2 linked regions of the Caballeronia sp. TF1N1 genome follow. The main gene of each other region encodes a partner of the protein of the gene in region 2 in a complex. Links are inferred from orthologs where the notes say so. Each region holds a gene or a part of one and is shown on either strand. Other genes may lie near its edges. The genes, in order: tsaD and tsaB.

Region 1 (3,128 bases), on a different replicon or contig from region 2:
TCGTCGCGGCAACCGGCGCGCGTATCTGCGCGGGTCGGTGGTGGTCGCGTCGGTGTCGTTTGTGGCGTTGGCGGTGGCGACCGCGCTGGGCGTCGCGAAGCTTCCGTACTTGCTCGCGGCGATGCTGGTCTTCGCGGGCATTTGCGTATCGGCATGGCATGGGGTGGCGTACACCGAACTCGCCACGCTCGCCGGCATGCAGCGCGCCGGCACGGCGCTCGGCATGACCAACACGGCCGTCTACGTGGGCTTGTTCGTGACGCCGCTCGTCATTCCGCATGTCCTGGCGGCGACTTCGTGGCCGGGCGTGTGGCTGCTGGCGGGCGTGTGCGCGTTGCTCGCGTGGCCATTGTTTCCGAAGCCCGCGCGCGCTTAAACTGTTCGACCCGAACTTTGCGGAGTGCGTCGTGATTCTCATCGGCCAATACGATTCCCCGTTTGTCAGACGCGTGGCCATTGCGCTGAATCTTTATGGCATTGGCTACGAGCATTGGCCGTGGTCGACTTTCGGCGATGCCGGCAAGATCGCGCCGTTCAATCCGCTCTCGCGCGTGCCGACGCTCGTGCTGGAGTCGGGCGACACGGTGATCGAGAGCGCGACGATCCTCGACTATCTCGATGAACTCGCCGGCGACGACCGCGCGATGATTGCGCAAAGCGGCGCGCAGCGTCGTGCGGCGCTGAAGGTGTGTGCGCTCGCGACGGGTCTCGCGGACAAGGCTGTGGCGCTGGTCTACGAGCGCGTGATGCACGCGGAAAAGTCGCAGGCTTGGGTCGAGCGCTGCACGGGGCAGATCGAACGCGTGCTCGACGTGCTGGAAGCGGATCGCGCGGCGCGTCCGACGCCTTTCTGGTTCGGCGATGCAATCGGTCACGCGGATATCGCCGTTGCGTGCGCGCTGCGGTTCGTGCGCGAAGCGCATGGGGCGTTGGTCAGCGGGAATCGCTGGCTGGCGTTGATCGCGCATGGCGATCGGTGTGAGGCGCTGCCGGCGTTCGGGGCGGTTGTGCAGGCGTTCGATCCGCCGAAATGAACGTTGCAGCGACGCTCTTTTCCTCATTTGGCGATGCAGTGGCCGCGCGAATATCGCCGTTGCGTGCGTGCCGCCCGTTCGCGCAAGGCACATGCGTCGCTAATTCGTGAGCGCGTTGGCCGGCGTTGGTCGCGTGTTGCGATCCGTGTGGGCCTTGGCTGTGTCGAGACTGTCGTGCGGTTCATTCAGCAAACCAGACTTCGCACGAAGCCACGCAAAGGTCAAACTCGCGCCAGCGAACTCAAATCCCATCTAGGCTTCACCGTAAATGCATAATCCCGCCCGGCCTGCTCCGGCCAGCGGGCAAGCCGCAACGCGCCCGCCAGCGCGATCATCGCGCCGTTATCGGTGCAAAGCGCCAGGTCGGGGTAATGCACGTCGAAGCGCCGCTTCCTTGCCGCAGCCGACAACGCCTCGCGCAACTGCCGGTTCGCGCCCACGCCGCCCGCCACGACCAGCCGCTTCAACCCGGTCTTCTTGAGCGCCGCGAGCGACTTGGCGACGAGCACGTCGACGGCTGCATCGACGAAACCTCGCGCCAGATCTGCCTTTGCCTGCTCGCAGACATTCGCGCCGAGCTTGCGGCTTTGAGTCAGCACGGCGGTCTTCAAGCCGCTGAAGCTGAAGTCGAGATCGCCTGAATGCAGCATCGGACGCGGCAGCGTGACCGCGCCCGGCGTGCCGAATTCCGCCAGCCGCGACACTTCCGGCCCGCCCGGATAACCCAGCCCGAGCAGCTTTGCGGTTTTGTCGAAGGCTTCGCCCGCCGCGTCGTCGAGCGTTTCGCCGAGCGTCTCGTAGACGCCGATATCGGTGACGCGCATCAGTTGCGTATGGCCGCCCGATACGAGCAGCGCGACGAACGGAAACGGCGGCGGGGCATCGACGAGTAGCGGCGACAACAGGTGTCCTTCGAGATGATGGATGCCGACAGTCGGTTTGTCCCATGCCATCGCCAGCGCATTGGCGATGCTCGCGCCCACCAGCAGCGCGCCCGCAAGCCCCGGACCTTGCGTGAACGCGATGGCATCGATGTCGGCGCGCGCGGCGTGGGCCTCGGCCATGACTTGTTCGAGGAGCGGCAGCGCCCGGCGGATGTGATCCCGCGAAGCCAGTTCGGGCACCACGCCACCGTACTCGCGATGCATCGCGATCTGCGAATGCAGGGCGTGCGAAAGGAGGCCGCGCTCTGTGTCGTAGAGGGCGAGGCCGGTTTCGTCGCAGGAGCTTTCTATGCCGAGAACTAGCATGGGTTGAGCGCTTGAAGGGAACAGAAAAGTATAGCAGTGTAACGACGCCCCCCAGTTACAATGCGCGCCATGGAATCCTTCGATATCGCCGTGATCGGCGCGGGCGCGGCCGGCATGATGTGCGCGGCAGTCGCCGCCCAGTCGGGGCGTCGCGTCGTGCTGATCGACCACGCCGAGCGTCTCGCCGAAAAAATCCGTATCTCGGGCGGCGGCCGCTGCAACTTCACCAATCTCAACGCGCAGCCGGCAAACTTCTTGTCGGCGAATCCGCATTTTTGCCGCTCCGCGCTCGCGCGCTACACGCCGCGCGACTTTCTCGCGCTGCTGAAGCAGTACCGCGTGAAATGGCATCAAAAGCACAAAGGCCAGCTTTTTTGCGACGATTCGAGCGAAACCATCATCGACGTGCTCAAAAGCGAGTGCGATGCCGGCAGCGTCGCGTGGCGGCGCCCGGTGAGCGTCCACGAGATCCGGCACGACGGCGCGCGCTTCACGCTCGACACCTCGGCGGGCGCAATCGACGCGGCCGCGCTCGTCATCGCGACGGGCGGCTTGTCCATTCCGAAGATCGGAGCGACGGATTTCGGGTATCGCGTGGCGAAACAGTTCGGCCACAAGCTAGTCGAAACGCTTCCCGCGCTCGTGCCGCTCACTTTCACGTCGGCCGACTGGGCGCCGTTCGCGGCGTTGTCGGGGCTGTCGCTGCCGGTTCGCATCGGCACGGGCAAGGGCAAGACGCGAGGTGAATTCGACGAGGACTTGCTGCTGACGCATCGCGGGCTGTCCGGTCCGGGCGTGCTCCAGATTTCGAGTTTCTGGAATACGTCGGAGCCGATCCACGTCG
Region 2 (3,227 bases):
GTTCGAGCGCGCGCAGCATGTTGTCGAGCAGCTTGCCGGCCTGGCCGACGAACGGTTCGCCTTCCTTGTCCTCGTTCTCGCCGGGCGCCTCGCCGATGAGCAGCCAATCCGCTTCGCGGTCGCCAACGCCGAACACCGTGTTGGTGCGGCGCTCGCACAGGCGGCAACGTTCGCAACCGGCAACGCGCGCGGCGAGCGTGTCCCAATCGAGCGTATGGATGTCGCTCGGGGCGTCGGCTGCGGCGGGCGACGGTGCGTAAAACGGCGCATCGTCGGTCCACGGGAGATCGTCGTAGGCTTCGAAAGGGGCTTCGTGGTCTTGAGGCGGCCTTGGTTCGCGATCGGCGCGAGTGACGGCTTCGGCTTCGGATTCGCGTGTGCGCGGTTGGTGGGCCGAAGCCTCAGGCGATGCGTCTTGCGCACGACCCTCAGGCGCTTGATTCGGCAGCGCATCGCCAGAAGTTGGGCTCGCCACATCTCCCCGACGCGTCGCCGATGCATCGTGTGGATTGGCTGCCGGAAGAGGCGTCAACCGCGCCTCCGATGTTTTCGAAGCCAACGATGCCGCCTTATCCGCATCCGGACTTGCCACTTCGCCACGCAACGAACGCGAAAGCCGCGCCTCGACTGCAACATCCGATGGCAACGTCAAGGAAGCCGAAGACGCGCCACCCGCGTCGCTCACCCGCCGCCGCACCCACACCGGCCCGAAGCCGAGTTCTTCCACAAGCAGATCATCGAGCGCCATGCGCACTCTCCTTCGGAAACGACAGACGCATGACGATTGCGTCCTCGCGCGAACGGTGCCGCGCGGGATAATAATTTTTCCGGCGCCCGATGGCCACGAAGCCAAAGCGCTCGTAAAGCTGAATGGCACGCGGGTTCGACGGCCGCACTTCGAGCAACACGCCTTCGAGCTTTTCCGTGCGCGTGATGCGCACCGCCTCGCGCAACAGCGTGAGCCCCGCTCCAGCGCGCTGCGCACTCGGCGCGACGCACAGGTTGAGCAGATGCATTTCATCGACGACCGGCATCAGCACGCAATAGCCGATGAGCGTGCCCGTCACATGCCGCAAGCACACGCCGTAATAACCATTGCGCAACGAGTCCTGAAAATTGCCGCGGCTCCACGGAAACTCGTACGCCATCTTTTCGACGGCGGCGACTTCGTCGAGATCGGCCTCGGTCATCGGCGTCAAATACCGGTCTGCCAGCAGCACGCCGCTCACCGCAGCGCCCCCTCGCCCGATGCGGCGCGCGCCTGCATGCGCTCCGCCGTCGTTTGCGCCACCTTGTCGCGGATATAGTCGGGCGCGGCCAGTTCAGGTGCAATCGCCCGTCCCGCGCGCCATTCGCGAAGCGCGATCAGCGCGACGGGAAGCGCGTGCGGCAAGGCATGACGATCGACGACCGTCGCGGCTGCAAGCGCGGGAAAACGCTCGCCAAAAGCCGTTGCGGCGTTGCCCGCGAGCGCAAAGGGGACATCGGGAAGCGGTACGGCCGCCGGTGCATCGAGCGATGCGGGATGCAGCGTGCGCCATGCGCCCGTTGCATCGTCGAACTCGAAGTCGGCCCAGTAGACTTCGTCCATGCGTGCATCGAGTGCGACGAGCACGCGCGCTGGCAGCGCTGCGTCGTGCAGGCGCGCCGCTTGTGCGCATGCGAAGAGCGTGCTCACGGGCACGACCGGCACGTTCAAGCCGAACGCCAAACCCTGCGCGACGCCTGTCGCGGTGCGCAATCCCGTGAAGGAGCCCGGACCCGCGCCGAACGCGATCGCCGAACATTCGGCAAGCGTGACGCCAGCGTCCTCGCACAACTCGCGCACCGCGGGCAGCAGCCGCGTGCTGGATACCGCGCCCGTCGCCTCGTGGCGAAACCAGACGCGTAGATCATCGTGTACGTATTGCGGGGCGACGATATCGGAAGGAGAAGAAGAATTGGCGAGCAAGAGCGCAACGGAGCAGAACTCCGTCGAGGTATCGAGGGCGAGCAGAACGGTGCGTGTCATAGCCGGTATTGTAATGCGGGACCCGCGACGCTTTCGCGCCATCTGAATCGGCGCGACGCGTTTTCGGCGATGCGTGGTCTCTGGAGGCTTCGCTCGGTTCGAAGAAAACCTCGGCCCATCCGGGAGAATGCGCTTGCTAAGATCGGCAGCCCAAAGACTCGCAGGAGAAACGCGCATGACCGAGATCGATCAGCAATTCGCCCAGGCGCAGAACGATGTCACGCAGTTGACCGAGCGCCCCGGCAATCTCACGCTGCTGCGCCTGTATGCGCTATTCAAGCAAGGCAGTCTCGGCGACGTTCAAGGCGACAAGCCAGGCTTCACCGATATCGCCGGCAAGTACAAGTACGAAGCCTGGGCCGCGCTCAAAGGCACACCCGCCGACGACGCCAAGCGGCGTTACGTGGAATTGGTCGATTCGCTCAGACGCGGCGACGCTGACTAATTCACGAACTAAGTATGCCGGCGCGCTTCAATGCCCGAAATTGGCGCGCAGGTGCTTCCTCATGTGGCGCGGTGCAACAAACTACGATATACTAGCGGTCAGCGCTTGACTGTAAGTTGCATCACCCGAGAAAGACCCAAGCAAGATCGGTGATCCTCCGAGCAACAAAGCGTTTCGTAGCGTTTTGCCCCAATCCAGTTTAGAAACTGTCCCCTCCCTGCCAGGCCGTCTGCGTGTTGTATTAGCGCGTTGTGTTGTTCGCATCTATCGGCCCGTCATGCATCAGGCTGACGTCAGCGCCCCTCGGGTCTGCCGTATCCTATACAGCTTCTAAAAAGATTCTCGCCGCGTATGCGTGCGAGTGGCCCCCGTTTTTCGATTTGCTCGCTGTTTCTTCGCTCGCTGAATCCAACGACCTGGGTATGCCGATTGGCGCCGACGCCTCATTTCCCGTTTCAAGGATCGACATGACTTCGAGCATTACCCCCAGCCCGTTGGACAACATTGCAGCACAAGCACTAGACCTCCCCGCAGCACCCGCAGTACAAGCCGTGGCACAACCCGAAGGCCCGACGTTCGAGTCGCTTGGCCTGTCCGCCGACATCGTTTCCGCGCTGACCGCCGCAGGCTATCAGTCGCCGACGCCGGTTCAGCAGCGCGCGATTCCCGCAGCGCTCGCCGGCCGCGATCTGCTCGTCTCCAGCCCGACCGGTTCGGGCAAGACGGCCGCGTTCATGCTGCCCGCCATCGAAAAATTCGCGCAAATGGAAA

What was found.
Region 1: the proteins of tsaB (region 2) and tsaD are in contact, whole or in part, in a solved structure (PDB 4WQ4), measured with the Escherichia coli proteins. The link is inferred for Caballeronia sp. TF1N1 from one-to-one orthologs.

Annotation. Positions count from the first base shown.
Region 1 is NZ_CP084627.1:226,639-229,766, forward strand. The notes cover bases 271-3,080. They hold tsaD (tRNA (adenosine(37)-N6)-threonylcarbamoyltransferase complex transferase subunit TsaD), read right to left. Parts: upstream 2,285-3,080; coding sequence 1,256-2,284; downstream 271-1,255. Other genes in these bases: LDZ28_RS15060 (MFS transporter), read left to right, coding at 271-376; LDZ28_RS15065 (glutathione S-transferase family protein), read left to right, coding at 408-1,034; LDZ28_RS15075 (NAD(P)/FAD-dependent oxidoreductase), read left to right, coding at 2,354-3,080. In the rest of the region: more of LDZ28_RS15060, read left to right, coding at 1-270; more of LDZ28_RS15075, read left to right, coding at 3,081-3,128.
Region 2 is NZ_CP084626.1:1,241,673-1,244,899, reverse strand. What follows is about bases 119-3,027. They hold tsaB (tRNA (adenosine(37)-N6)-threonylcarbamoyltransferase complex dimerization subunit type 1 TsaB), read right to left. Parts: upstream 2,012-3,027; coding sequence 1,226-2,011; downstream 119-1,225. Other genes in these bases: LDZ28_RS05735 (DEAD/DEAH box helicase), read left to right, coding at 2,924-3,027; LDZ28_RS05740 (acyl-CoA-binding protein), read left to right, coding at 2,187-2,456; rimI (ribosomal protein S18-alanine N-acetyltransferase), read right to left, coding at 735-1,229; LDZ28_RS05755 (uracil-DNA glycosylase), read right to left, coding at 119-748. Also shown: more of LDZ28_RS05755, read right to left, coding at 1-118; more of LDZ28_RS05735, read left to right, coding at 3,028-3,227. UniProt on the Escherichia coli protein: Required for the formation of a threonylcarbamoyl group on adenosine at position 37 (t(6)A37) in tRNAs that read codons beginning with adenine.